Regions from separate parts of the Desulfosporosinus youngiae DSM 17734 genome, predicted to be linked through region 2. Evidence: a T-box and tRNA genes for the amino acid it is inferred to sense, from the RefSeq annotation. Region 2 holds a T-box; the other regions hold tRNA genes.
The links. The T-box of region 2 lies ahead of leuS (leucine--tRNA ligase). A T-box ahead of a tRNA ligase gene usually reads a tRNA of that ligase, here a tRNA-Leu.
Positions count from the first base shown of each region.

Region 1: it encodes a tRNA-Leu, which carries the amino acid that the T-box ahead of leuS (leucine--tRNA ligase) is inferred to sense. The anticodon was not compared.
Region 3: it encodes a tRNA-Leu, which carries the amino acid that the T-box ahead of leuS (leucine--tRNA ligase) is inferred to sense. The anticodon was not compared.

Region 1 covers NZ_CM001441.1:132,466-137,053, forward strand. Annotated here, with positions in the region: gene DESYODRAFT_RS00710 (glycosyltransferase family 2 protein) at 732-2,012, shown strand; tRNA gene DESYODRAFT_RS00715 (tRNA-Val) at 2,167-2,242, shown strand; tRNA gene DESYODRAFT_RS00720 (tRNA-Asp) at 2,381-2,456, shown strand; tRNA gene DESYODRAFT_RS00725 (tRNA-Phe) at 2,477-2,552, shown strand; tRNA gene DESYODRAFT_RS00730 (tRNA-Gly) at 2,554-2,628, shown strand; tRNA gene DESYODRAFT_RS00735 (tRNA-Cys) at 2,639-2,713, shown strand; tRNA gene DESYODRAFT_RS00740 (tRNA-Leu) at 2,723-2,810, shown strand; tRNA gene DESYODRAFT_RS00745 (tRNA-Val) at 2,814-2,890, shown strand; gene DESYODRAFT_RS00750 (aminotransferase class I/II-fold pyridoxal phosphate-dependent enzyme) at 3,120-4,574, shown strand; gene speE (polyamine aminopropyltransferase) at 4,576-4,588, shown strand, end outside.
Region 2 covers NZ_CM001441.1:5,008,125-5,012,712, reverse strand. Annotated here, with positions in the region: gene nadD (nicotinate-nucleotide adenylyltransferase) at 1-337, shown strand, start outside; gene DESYODRAFT_RS23270 (RNA recognition motif domain-containing protein) at 518-769, shown strand; gene yqeK (bis(5'-nucleosyl)-tetraphosphatase (symmetrical) YqeK) at 906-1,502, shown strand; gene rsfS (ribosome silencing factor) at 1,477-1,836, shown strand; T-box leader at 1,864-2,061, shown strand; gene leuS (leucine--tRNA ligase) at 2,116-4,588, shown strand, end outside.
Region 3 covers NZ_CM001441.1:2,817,703-2,822,290, forward strand. Annotated here, with positions in the region: gene DESYODRAFT_RS12985 (class I SAM-dependent methyltransferase) at 201-1,049, shown strand; gene DESYODRAFT_RS12990 (ATP-grasp domain-containing protein) at 1,133-2,161, shown strand; tRNA gene DESYODRAFT_RS12995 (tRNA-Leu) at 2,384-2,471, opposite strand; tRNA gene DESYODRAFT_RS13000 (tRNA-Cys) at 2,480-2,554, opposite strand; tRNA gene DESYODRAFT_RS13005 (tRNA-Gly) at 2,567-2,640, opposite strand; tRNA gene DESYODRAFT_RS13010 (tRNA-Asn) at 2,655-2,729, opposite strand; tRNA gene DESYODRAFT_RS13015 (tRNA-Leu) at 2,747-2,831, opposite strand; tRNA gene DESYODRAFT_RS13020 (tRNA-Thr) at 2,837-2,912, opposite strand; gene DESYODRAFT_RS13025 (hypothetical protein) at 3,034-3,546, opposite strand; tRNA gene DESYODRAFT_RS13030 (tRNA-Lys) at 4,031-4,107, opposite strand; tRNA gene DESYODRAFT_RS13035 (tRNA-Gln) at 4,113-4,187, opposite strand; tRNA gene DESYODRAFT_RS13040 (tRNA-Tyr) at 4,318-4,401, opposite strand; tRNA gene DESYODRAFT_RS13045 (tRNA-Asp) at 4,422-4,497, opposite strand.

The sequences.
Region 1 (4,588 bases), 790 kb from region 2:
TTAATATAGAATTACAATGGATGAAACGCGATATAATACGTCGTTGGAGATTGGATACGCCTACAGGTGTTGTGGGCATACTATCATTGATTTCGGCCGTATTACTTTTTGTCGTAATAGGAGCAGGGTTTGCTTATATTTTTCGGTTGTTTGTTCCGTGGGTATCCGGCCCGCGGGTTGGAGAAGTCTATTGGTATTCACTCGCTTTTGGAATAAAAGCAAGCTTTCTCCTCCTATTGTTTATCGGATCACTTATCACCTTTTGCCTGCTTAAGCTAAGTGAACGTCGCTGATATATTAAAGATATCGGTTCGTTGTTTATATTGAGGATAATTTATTATGGCGAGCACTACATATTTAAGCATTATTGCCCAATATAAAACTTTGGGAGTTATATTTCAATGTTTGCAATTCAAACCTTGAGCTTTTTGAACCTGTCTATTCCTAAAAACCTATGAGTAAGTTTTAAAGAATTATGAAATTAATTAGAAATGTATCCATACTATAGTTCTAATTTAAGATAAGATTAAATACAAGTTTAATAAGATAAATAGAAGTTACAAGCTAAGTACCGGTTAAGTTAAGACTAACTAAGAAGAAAAACATCATACGACTTCAACAGTAACAATAAGTTGCAGGTGGACAATCTGTCTATTATTGTCGTATCTATTTTCTTGCATAGAGAACAGTCCTATGTTAAAATTTTATGGGTTAAGAAAGGGGTTGAATCTGTGGATTTTTTATCTGGAGTTGCAGGTACACAAATATTTAATGTTATCATGATTCCAGTTCAAACTATTATTATCTTTTTAACCTTTTACTACTTCATTCTTTCAATGTTTGGACTATATCGGAAGCCGGAGATTAAGATACATAAATCAGAGAAGACGTTTGCAATAGTCGTTGCTGCCCATAATGAAGAGGCTGTTATTGGCCCGTTAATTGAAAACCTGCTTAGACTTGATTACCCGAAGAATTTATATGATATTTTTGTTGTCGCCGACAATTGTACGGATAAGACCGCCTTAATTGCTAAAAATGCGGGTGCAATTGTTCATCGTCGGTTTAATACTGAGAAGCGAGGCAAAGGATATGCATTGGAGTGGATGTTCTATCGATTATTCAAGATGGAGCGTCAGTATGATGCAATCGTTATATTCGATGCGGATAACCTCGTAAAAGAGAACTTCCTGTTTGAAATGAACAGTAAGCTCTGCCAAGGACATAAAATAGTTCAGTGTTATTTGGATTCGAAAAATCCATTTGATACTTGGGTGACTAATACGTTTTCTATCGCATTTTGGGTAACGAATCGAATGCTTCAGCTTGCTAGATTAAATACGGGTCGTCTCTCAAACGTTTTAGGTGGGACAGGTATGTGTATTTCCACAGACGTTTTAAAAGAATTTGGATGGGGTGCTACATCTTTAACTGAGGATCTTGAGTTTAGTATGAAAGCCTTATCCCACGGTATTAAAACGACCTGGGCTCATGATGCCGTGGTTTATGATGAAAAGCCATTGACCTTTATACAGGCGTGGAATCAACGGAAACGATGGGCACAGGGGCAGGTAGATGTAGCAGGACGGTATTTCTTTCCACTAATCATCAAAGGAATAAGAGAAAAGAAAATCATGTATTTTGATGCTGCCATTCATCTCTTTCAGCCTGCCCTTGTGATGATCGCTACTTTTTTCATGTTAACTAATTTCATTGCTGCATTACAATCCCATTACACCCAAGTGTTTACGTTAGTAATGCCTTGGACGGGCTGGCAGATTCTATCGGCTTTTCAGTATCTTTATCCAGTAGCAGCATTGGCCCTTGACCGGCTTCCTTGGCGTTCCTATGTAGGGCTTATTCTCTATCCGGTCTTTATATATAGCTGGATTCCAATTGTGTTTCTAGGCTTTATAAACCGTAAAGACAAACAATGGTCACACACTAAACATACTCGTTCACTGAGTATTGATGAAGTTACTATAAAACAAAAAAAGGTATCCACAAATTAACTCTAGAGAAACAAGCTGGGTTCTCCATTAGCCATATGTTGTGTGTAATTTACAAGTAATTTTTTTAAAAAATTAGATGATTTATACGTGTAAATTGTAAAAAAAGCTTTGACACATTGCCGTTTTTTGTGTATACTGATAATCGTCAGTTCTCGGGTGATTAGCTCAGTTGGTAGAGCGCCTGCCTTACAAGCAGGATGTCGGCGGTTCGAGCCCGTCATCGCCCACCAAAACAGAAGTCCGAAGTCAGGGGTCAGAAGCCTGAATGGATGTATGCCTTTGACGACTGACATATAGCAGGTTAGCGGAAAGATGCTTCGAAGTCTGAAAAGTTCGGACTGCGGCATCAAACCTCGGACCTCAGCAGTGGCCCCGTGGTGTAGTGGTCAACATGCCTGCCTGTCACGCAGGAGATCGTCGGTTCAAGTCCGATCGGGGTCGCCATATTCAATCTTACTCATTATGCCTCGGTAGCTCAGTCGGTAGAGCAGAGGACTGAAAATCCTCGTGTCGGCGGTTCGATTCCGTCCTGAGGCACCACGCGGGTGTAACTCAGTGGTAGAGTGTCACCTTGCCAAGGTGAAAGTCGCGAGTTCGAATCTCGTCACCCGCTCCATTAAATCCCTGGCGGCATAGCCAAGTGGTAAGGCAGAGGTCTGCAAAACCTCTATTCCTCAGTTCAAATCTGAGTGCCGCCTCCAAATTAATTTGCCGATGTGGCGTAACTGGCAGACGCACGGGACTTAAAATCCCGCGGACTTAACATCCGTACCGGTTCGATTCCGGTCATCGGCACCATATGGGTTTGTAGCTCAGCTGGTTAGAGTACCGCGTTGACATCGCGGGGGTCGGAGGTTCGAGTCCTCTCAAACCCACCATATGAAACTAAGGTAATCTTAATAATAGACCTGTCTGTTGACACGAGAGCTTATTACCCATTGATTTAGGTCAATGGGTATTTACTTTTGTTAAAGTTGTTTTGACATTGAAAGTTTCTGTGATTATACTTAGCATGTTTTATGAGAGAGTTTAGATGCTCGTAGAGCGCTGAAAATGCTATATCGAAGTATACCTGGTGATTATTCCTTAGAGAAGGGTGGTGGTTTTATGAATTTACTTCGTCAAAATAAGGCGCCGATTTATGAAGCGCTGTTGAAATACAAATCCATGCGGGTGGTACCGTTTGACGTGCCAGGACATAAACAAGGCAAAGGAAACTTAGAACTCACTGAGTTTTTGGGTGAGAAATGTCTCTCGGTGGATGTTAATTCCATGAAACCGCTGGATAACCTTGTTCATCCAGTCTCTGTAATCAAGGAGGCTGAGGGATTGGCTGCCGATGCCTTTGGTGCACATCATGCTTTTTTTATGGTTAATGGCACCACATCAGCTGTTCAAGCGATGATTATGAGCGTATGTAAGCAGGGCGAAAAAGTTATTATGCCGCGAAATGTTCATAGAAGTGCCATCAATGCTCTTATCATCAGCGGTGCCATTCCTGTTTATGTAAATCCAGGCGTTAATAAAACCTTGGGAATACCTTTAGGTATGTCCATAGACGATGTAAAAAAAGCCATTGCAAATAATCCCGATGCTAAAGCAATTTTTATTAATAACCCTACTTATTATGGTATTTGCTCTGATTTAAAGACTATCACGGAGCTTGCCCATCGTCATAATATGTATGTCCTTGTGGACGAGGCGCATGGATCTCACTTTTACTTTGGTGACAACCTGCCGGTCAGTGCGATGGCAGCAGGAGCTGATATGGCGGCTGTAAGTATGCATAAAACAGGCGGTTCCCTGACTCAAAGTTCCTTTTTATTAAAAGGTAAACGTCTTAGCACTGGCCATGTACGGCAAACCATAAATCTTACCCAGACGACTAGCGGATCCTACCTCCTGCTGTCTTCTCTGGATATTTCCAGGCGAAATTTGGCCTTAGCAGGAAAAAGCATCTTTGCAAAGGCATCTGCGCTTGCCAATTATGCCCGGGAGGAAATCAATAAAATTGGAGGTTACTACGCTTTTTCCAAAGAACTCATTAATGGAGATTCAGTGTACGATTTTGACCACACCAAGCTTTCTGTTCATACCAGAGAAATAGGGCTGGCAGGAATTGAGGTATATGATATTCTTCGTGATGATTACGGTATCCAGATCGAGTTAGGTGATATCGGTAATATTCTGGCCATCATTTCTGTCGGGGATCGGGCCCTGGCCTTGGAACGTTTAGTTTCTTCTCTATCTGAAATAAAAAGACTATATACGAAGGATAAAAAGGGAATGCTTGATCATGAGTATATTAATCCCGAGGTGGTAATGACACCACAGAAAGCGTTCTACGCAGAGCAACATTCTGTACCTATCAAGGAGAGTTCAGGGTTTATAAGTGGGGAGTTTGTGATGTGCTATCCTCCAGGGATACCTATTCTGGCACCAGGAGAGCGGATAACAGGTGAAATCATCGATTATATCTCTTACGCCAAGGCCAAAGGCAGTTCCTTGACAGGTACAGAGGACATGGCTATTGAAAACATTAGAGTTGTGGAGGAAGTATAACATGGAATTATGGT
Region 2 (4,588 bases):
CTTACGCCGTATGTGGCCGGAACATGAACTTTATTTTATTACCGGGTCAGATGCTCTTTTAGAGATCTTTTCCTGGCGTGAGGCAGAAGAAATCTTCAGGTTGATTGAATTTATAGGTGCTGCGCGGCCAGGGTTTGATGCGAGTGATTTTTTTTTAAAGGTTCAACAGGAACATCCGGAAACTAAAGGGAAGATTCATTACCTTGAGGTTCCAGCCTTAGCGATTTCTTCAACGGATATCAGAGCGAGGGTTCGGCGTGGAGAGCCGATCCGTTATCTTTTGCCTGAGGCTGTTCGGCTTTATCTTGCCCAGCATAAGCTATATACAGATACGTAAAGTGACCTCTTCGTTTGCTTTCGCAGCAGAAGCCCCGATGTTCAGCTAAGCTAAAGTAAGTTCACTGAGCAGTTCGGATTTACTAATTTTATGTTTTGTTTTTATTTCGCATACTCTGTCTGGATTTGACCATACTAAAAACGATCAATGATTAATACTAGACAAGAGGTGACAGTTATCATGGCAACAACACTATATGTTGGAAATCTTCCATGGAATACGACAGCTGAAGAACTCGGAGAGTTTTTCAGCGCGTATGGTCAGGTTGAAAGCAGCCGGATTATAACCGATCGTGAGACTGGCCGCTCCAGGGGTTTTGGATTTATTGAGGTTGAAGAAATGGATGCGGCACGTATGGCGGAAGAGTTAAACGGCAAGGATTTTGGCGGAAGGCCATTAACGGTCAATGAAGCCAAACCGAAACAAATGTAATACCTGCGGACTGTAAGGGAGACCTCTGACATGCTTGGTGGGGGTCTCCCATTTTATTATTTTGCATCAGAAGCATTTACTTGATAAAATAGATACTCAAAGAGAATGTTAGAGATTAAAGAGGAGCGGGAGATACGTGAAATTGCAGGTTGAAGTGCTGAGGGATCTGGCGGCTCGTGTTCTTTCAGAAGAACGGTTCAGGCATACTCTGGGTGTGGCAGATTGGGCGGAAGAATTGGCTCATCACCATGGATTGGATCCGGTTAGGGCTCGTTGTGCGGGATTAGTGCATGATTTAGCAAAGGAAATTCCAATAAAAGGCCAGCTTAGGTACGCACGACGCTGGAATTTGCTTAAGTATCCTGAAGATGAGCTAAGTCCTTATGTTTTGCATGGCTCGGTGGCCGCTTATTGGCTGGAGCATTATTACGGATTAGATGATGCTGAAGTCTTAGCAGCTGTTGCGAATCATACATTGGGAAGGCCGGGAATGTGTCCTTTGGAGATGCTGATTTACAGTGCTGATCTGACGGAACCTGACCGTGATTTCCCAAAAGTGGACTTTTTGCGACAATCCCTGTATGATAATTTAGAAAAGGGTACGTTAGCCTGTGTTGAACACACGTTACTATATTTGAAAGAGGGCAAGCGCCCGATTCATCCGTTAACTCAGTTGACGTTTGATGATTTACGAAGGAGGCAAACTATTGGAACTGGATCAAAAAATGCTTAGTGAAGTGGTCGGTTATGTTGAGGACAAAAAAGGTGGAGACATTACCCTTTTGAATTTAAAGGGAATTTCTATGGTCACGGATTATTGCTTATTGGTAACTGGAAATACGACGACTCAGGTTAAAGCGATCACTGACCATTTAGAAGAAAAGTTGCCGGAGATGGGAATCCCGGTTATTCATCTTGAAGGATTGCCAACGGCCAACTGGGTTTTGATGGATTGTGGCGGAGATCTAGTGATTCATGTTATGACTCCGGATCATCGTGAATTTTATCAGCTTGAACGTCTCTGGAAAGATGCGGAAGTTATGTCATTGAATCCGGTCAAGCACTAAGTTGAACACGGAGATTAATTCAAACACGTAAAAGCTGGGATAGGGAGCAGTACTGGGGGACCCTCTGCAGAGAGACGGCGGAAGGTGCAAGCCGTTATTGGGAACGTCAGGAACTCACCCTGGAGCTGTGTTCAGGTAACAATGAACATCGGTGCGAACCGTTAAAATCGTTTGAGCGCTATTGAAAATGGGTGGTACCACGGGAGAAGGTCTCTCGTCCCTTTAGGGACGAGAGATTTTTTAATTTAGCAGACTTATTTCTAAGGAGGAACGTTTTTTATGCAAGAGAAGTACTCGTTTCCTGAGATTGAATCGAAGTGGCAGAAAGAATGGGTGGAGAATAAAGCTTATAAAACCGAGCGAGATGCCTCAAAGCCCAAGTATTATGCCTTAGCTATGTTCCCTTATCCTTCAGGAGATCTACATATGGGGCATGTACGCAATTACTCAATAGTGGATGTAATCGCTCGTTATAAACGAATGACAGGTTACAATGTGCTTCACCCTATTGGCTGGGACGCTTTTGGCTTGCCGGCTGAAAATGCCGCTATCAAGCACCAGACTCCGCCGGCAGACTGGACCTGGAAGAATATCGCCAATATGCGGCGTCAGCTTCAGGAGATGGGAATTTCCTATGATTGGGACCGGGAAATGGCGACATGTCATCCGGGTTATTATAAATGGACACAGTGGTTATTTTTAGAGTTTCATAAACATGGGTTGGTCTATAAGAAAAAGGCTGCTGTGAACTGGTGTCCTTCCTGTGCCACAGTGCTTGCCAATGAACAAGTTGTGGACGGTGGATGCGAGCGGTGCGACACCTTGGTCACGAAGAAAAACCTGGAACAGTGGTTTTTTAAAATTACGGATTACGCGGATGTTCTGCTTCAAGATTTGGACATGTTGCCGGGATGGCCTGAAAAGGTAAAAACCATGCAGCGTAACTGGATTGGCCGTTCAGAAGGGGTAGAAGTAAAATTTGCTTTGGAAGACAGCCCAGAGAAAATCCCAGTGTATACAACCCGGGTTGACACTCTTTTTGGAGTCAGCTATGTGGTCCTAGCTCCTGAACATCCTCTCGTTCTAGAGCTGGTAAGCGGGACCGAGTATGAGGCGGATGTGTTAGCCTTTATCGAAAAAATGAAGGGCCTCAATGAAATTGCTCGAACGTCAACCGATGCAGAAAAGGAAGGACTGTTCATAGGAGCCTATTGCCTCAATCCACTAAGCGGCAAAAAGGTGCCGATTTGGATCGCCAACTATGTTCTGCTGGAATATGGAACAGGAGCAGTGATGGGTGTTCCGGCTCATGATGAAAGGGACTTTGAATTTGCGACGAAGTATAATTTAGAGATTAAAACGGTCATTGTGCCTCCAGGGAGTTTCTTAGAGGAGAAGGACCGGCCCCTCAAAGCGGCTTTCACAGACGAAGGAGTTATGGTGAACTCCGGTTCCTTCGATGGACTGGGCAGCGAGGAGGCGTTGGAGCGGATTGCCGATGAAGCAGAGCGCCTGGGTATCGGACAACGGAAGGTTAATTTCCGCTTGCGTGATTGGCTTATCTCTCGTCAGCGTTATTGGGGTGCACCTATTCCTATGATTTATTGCGATTCTTGTGGAACCGTACCCGTTCCGGAGGAACATTTGCCGGTAATGCTGCCACCTGATGTTGTCTTTAAATCCGGGGAGAATCCGCTGGCCACATCTCCTTCGTTTATAGAAACAACCTGTCCTAAGTGTGGGGGAACTGCCCGGCGTGAAACGGATACGATGGATACCTTTGCTTGTTCTTCCTGGTATTTCCTTCGTTATACGGATCCCCGCAATGCCGATCAGGTTTTTTCGAAAAAAGAAGCAAATCACTGGATGAATGTTGATCAATACGTCGGTGGGGTAGAGCACGCCATCCTTCATTTGCTTTATGCACGCTTTTTTACGAAGGGTTTAAGAGATTTCGGCTATTTGGAGGTCGATGAACCTTTCCAGAACCTGCTTACCCAGGGGATGGTTTGTATGAATGGTTCTAAAATGTCCAAATCGAAAGGGAATGTTGTCAGTCCGGGAGCGATTATTGGAAAATATGGCGCAGACACGGCCCGTTTGTTTATACTGTTCGCTGCTCCGCCGGAGAGAGATTTGGAGTGGAGTGATCAAGGGGTTGAAGGATGTTATCGTTTCCTGAATCGAGTTTGGCGTTTGGTTGTTCAGTATCAGCCCTTCTTAAGGGAAGCAGGAGAAGCATCAGCGGCTGATGATCAGGCAAATAGCTGGGAACACCTGGATAAAATCGGCAAAGAAATGCGTCGTCACACTCATTTGGCCATCCAGAGAGTAACAACAGACATCGGAAAGCGCTATAACTTTAATACCGCCATTAGTACGATTATGGAATGGGTTAATGCTTTGTATATCTACAAAGAGCAGCCAACTGCAGATGCTGCTGTCGGTCGTGAGGCTCTGGAAGGGATTCTTATGCTTCTTGCTCCCATTGCTCCGCATATCACGGAGGAGCTTTGGCGGGAACTTGGACATACGGAGAGCATTCATCTCCAGCCTTGGCCTGAAGTGGATGAAGCGGCTCTCGTTCAAGATGAAGTGACGGTTATTCTCCAGGTGAATGGGAAAGTTCGGGAACGGATTCAAGTGGCTGCTGATATCTCAGCGGCTGAATTAGAAACGTTAGTGCTTGCTCAGCCAAAAGTTATGGAATGGACCCAAGGAAAAACCATCGTTAAAGTGATTACAGTTCCGG
Region 3 (4,588 bases), 2.2 Mb from region 2:
CTCGTATTTTCGTCTAAAACTTATAATGCTTAGTTTACACAGATAAGCCATCGCTTTTTATAGGCGGTGGTTATTTTTATTTGTAAGTTAAGATTTTTAAAAATTAATTTTGTGATTACTGGTTTTGGTCAAGTCATAGGATGATCAGCAAACTTATCCCTGGAATATAATACCACATACTCAGGGAAGGAGGACCATACATGATAGGTGAAAACAAACGGGTAGAAGAAATGAACTATTTTGAACTGATAGCTTGGCTTGGTATAGGAAGTTCTCATCCAGGAGGTTTTCCCGCAACTAAACAAAATCTGGATGCTGTCCAAATAAAACCCGAGGAATATGTACTTGATGCCGGATGCGGAAGCGGGCTGACCGCTTGTCATTTGGCCAAAACAGTCGGATGCAAGATCATGGGTATTGATATAAATTCTCAGATGATTGAAAAAGCACGGCAAAGAGCAGAGAAAGAGGGAGTATCCCATTTAGTCGAGTTTAAGGTTGCAGATGTTTATGAACTGCCTTTTGCGGATAACCAATTTGATGTCGTTATTGCCGAGTCAATTGCGGTCTTTCTAGACAAGGTAAAAGTGTATCGGGAACTTTATCGAGTCCTAAAACCCGAGGGCAGAGTTGCGGATTTAGAAATGGCCATATTGAAAGAAATGCCTGCGGCAGTCAGACATCAAATGGAGGAATGTTTTGGTTCGGGCACGAATCCCTTACCTTTCCAAGAATGGCTTGAGGCATTAGCACAAGCGGGATTTCAGGATGTAGATATTAAAAATCCACAGCCCTTAAGAGATAACGGCAATATTGTCTTAAACGAGCTGAAAAAGGATTGGGTGCTCGTGAAAGACCTCATGTCTAAAATTAACAGGCAGCCTGGCTTAGTGCGCCGTTTGCAGAAAAATGCCGGTTTTATGAAGAGGAACCGCAGTTACTTTGGCTTTGGTCTGGTTTATGGACGAAAACCAACTCCCCCGCCCCTTAAATTGGGATTCAAAGACCGGCTATGGCAGGTTTTGTTCCGCAGAAAGCCTAGACAGTGATTACGGGATTTCTTCGCATGTATGGAATTGACAGTTTCTGCTAATCCTATACGGGAACCCTATAGGAGGTAGCTAATAAAATCATGTCTAAAAAAATCCCAACTATCTATTTCAATCGTTGTTTTTCGTCTACTCCCCAAATTATTAAACAGTTGTTAAATAACCACGATTTCCGAAGGTTTAAGATCTTTATTTCACATGTATGTCCCAATAATTATCTACAAGAGGTTGCAGATTATTTTGAAGTGGAGCCTGAGTTGACCGGAACAGACTATGTCAATTACTGTTTGGATTTTTGTCTTAAACACAAGATTGACTTGTTTGTGCCAAGGTATAATGTAACCACATTAATTGATTACAAGGAAGATTTTGAACGGCTTGGGGTTAAAGTAATGTTTATCGGGAACAGTGAAACTTATCAAGTCCTGGAGGATAAACTGAAAACTTACGAGACTTTAAAAGAAACGGATGTTGTAGCTATTCCAAAAGCCTTTCGAATTGAAGGTTTTGCTGATTTTCAAAATGCTTATCAGCAAATATCTAACAAGGGCGGCAGAGCTTGCTTGAAGCCTATCTCCGGGATTGGCGGAAATGGCTTCAAGGAAATTCTGGAAGATACCACAGAGGTCAATGAGCTCTACAAAACAACAGGTTCGACGATTGCCAAGGATAGGATAATACGAATATTACAGAATTCCGAAAAAGTGGAACCCTTTATGGTTATGGAATACCTGGAAGGGGATGAGTATAGTATTGATTGTTTAGGGAACAACGGAAAACTTGTCGTCGCTGTTCCTAGAAGAAAGCTGGACCTTTATCGGCAAAACATTGAATACCATGAAGATTTGCTGGACCTGGCTCAAAAACTGACTAAAGAATTCTCCTTGAGTTATTTATATAATATTCAGGTGAAATATCACCACGGTCAGGCACACCTTATTGAAATCAATACCCGAATGTCCGCCGGGATTCATAAGTCCTGCTTTACAGGGGTTAACTTCTTATACCTGGCCATAAAGCAGCTGATGGGGGAGAAGGTAACCGCTCCAAAGGATGTTCATTGGGACTTTCAGATACGCACCACTGAGAACTACGATCTCGTGGCCATATAAACGATAAGGCTTGACACAGCAAACTAAAGTTCGATTCGTTAGAACTTGTTTATCAGTGATACTTATCCTTAAATGAAAATACTTATTCTTAAAAGAAAGAAGCAGGGAAGGATTTCAGTTGAAATTCTTCCCTGCTTGTATGTATTAAATTATCATTTAGTGCATAACCAGCATCTTAGTATGTTATTATTGGTTTATGCTGATAACTGCTGTAAGTTTGAATGGTGCCGATGACCGGAATCGAACCGGTACGGATGTTAAGTCCGCGGGATTTTAAGTCCCGTGCGTCTGCCAGTTACGCCACATCGGCAAATTAATTGGAGGCGGCACTCAGATTTGAACTGAGGAATAGAGGTTTTGCAGACCTCTGCCTTACCACTTGGCTATGCCGCCAGGAGATTTGATTGGAGCGGGTGATGAGAATCGAACTCACGTAGCTAGCTTGGAAGGCTAGTGCTCTACCATTGAGCTACACCCGCCTGGGATAAAGGTATGGCTCCCCGAGTAGGACTCGAACCTACAACCTACCGGTTAACAGCCGGTTGCTCCACCATTGAGCTATCGAGGAATATGATTGGAACAGTATGGTGCGGAAGACGGGACTTGAACCCGTACGGAGTTACCCACACGCCCCTCAAACGTGCGCGTCTGCCAATTACGCCACTCCCGCATATTTGGAGCCATTGACCGGGATTGAACCGGTGACCTTATCCTTACCAAGGATACGCTCTACCAACTGAGCTACAACGGCATTTTGTGGTGCGCTCGGAGAGATTCGAACAGGTGATTATTACAGCCCCCATGACTGTTTAACAAGACGATATTCATAATACCACAGAGTTTACTTGTATGCAACAGGTTAAAGTAAAAATTTATTCCATTGAATTTGCAAGTTTGACTATATCATCAAGCTCCATACCAGTGGCTAGTATAGCATAACCAATACCATCTTTATACCACCCAAGGTCTAAAGGATTACTTTTCCATTCCTTTGTTCCCTTGCTATCTGCGGATGGTTCTTCGACCACATTCCAGCCCCCTTTAACCCATTTTCCTTGCACACCGGCGATTTCAACCGTGCCATGTGCAGATCCTTCAGGGCCGACAGGAACATCGCCTCCACTAAAATGTCCTTGAATGATATTGAACTGGGCATTCCCGTTACTGTAAACTGCTGAAACTGTATCATTTTTCGCTGTAGCAGCAATTTTCGGTAAGTCTGGCCTAATATGCTGAATGAAGACCAATCTAAATCCATCTGGTATATTTTGTGGTGCTTTTATTATAAAGTTTGCAAGTTTCTGCGCTTCAGCAAAGTCGTTACAGTCCGTTTGTTTAGCCTTGACAACTACTGGGCCATCCGGGTTAGCAGTTAAATCAGACATGGTTTTTCCTCCTCCACTATTTTCAGCATGAACTACATTGTTGGTCCGAATGTTGTAATTCATTTGGTCATTAGCAGAGAGAGTCTTGGAGTTAAGGGGAAAAATAATTAACGCACACATTATTAAAAAGAAAACTACTATACTTGCAAGTATAATCATTTTTTTCCTAATACATTCGTCAATGAATTCCACCCCTTCTAAATTATTACAATATCTTTATTTCATTATACCGTACAACTCCCACAAGAGCCAACTCTTTCTTCATAAACATAGCATATATTTGTGTAACACGTAGTGCTTGGTATGCGATGATTGAAGCCTTTGAAAATAGATAAAAAAATAGACCTTCTTTTCAGAAGGCTTATCCTTTTTCATAAGTTTTAAATATTTAGGCCATTCCCTATAACCTTCTGACATGTGATGGCCTGTTCACACATCCATAATCATGTGTTATAGAAAATGGTTAACGCTTGATAATCTTAAATGGTGGGCCATCCGCGACTCGAACGCGGGACACCCTGATTAAAAGTCAGGTGCTCTAGCCGACTGAGCTAATGGCCCTTAAATGGCTGGGGTGGGAGGATTCGAACCTCCGAATGCCAGAGTCAAAGTCTGGTGCCTTACCGCTTGGCGACACCCCAATATCGAAGTGCGATGTGCGATATTCGATGTTCGAACACAGGTATTTCTTACAAAATTACCTCTAAGATCCCACTTTCTTATTACGAATCACGATTCGTACCTCGATCATCGATCTTCGAACTTCGAGTATGGTGGGCAGGGATGGATTCGAACCATCGTACCTCGCGGAACAGATTTACAGTCTGTCGCCTTTAACCACTCGGCCACCTACCCATGAGTACTATGCATTAAGATGGCGACCCCGATCGGACTTGAACCGACGATCTCCTGCGTGACAGGCAGGCATGTTAACCACTACACCACGGGGCCAGGCAAACGTACTGCGACTGAGCTATCGCCTGAAGCAGACGATAATTAGTATACACAATAATCCGCCAATGGTCAATAATCTCTCCGATAA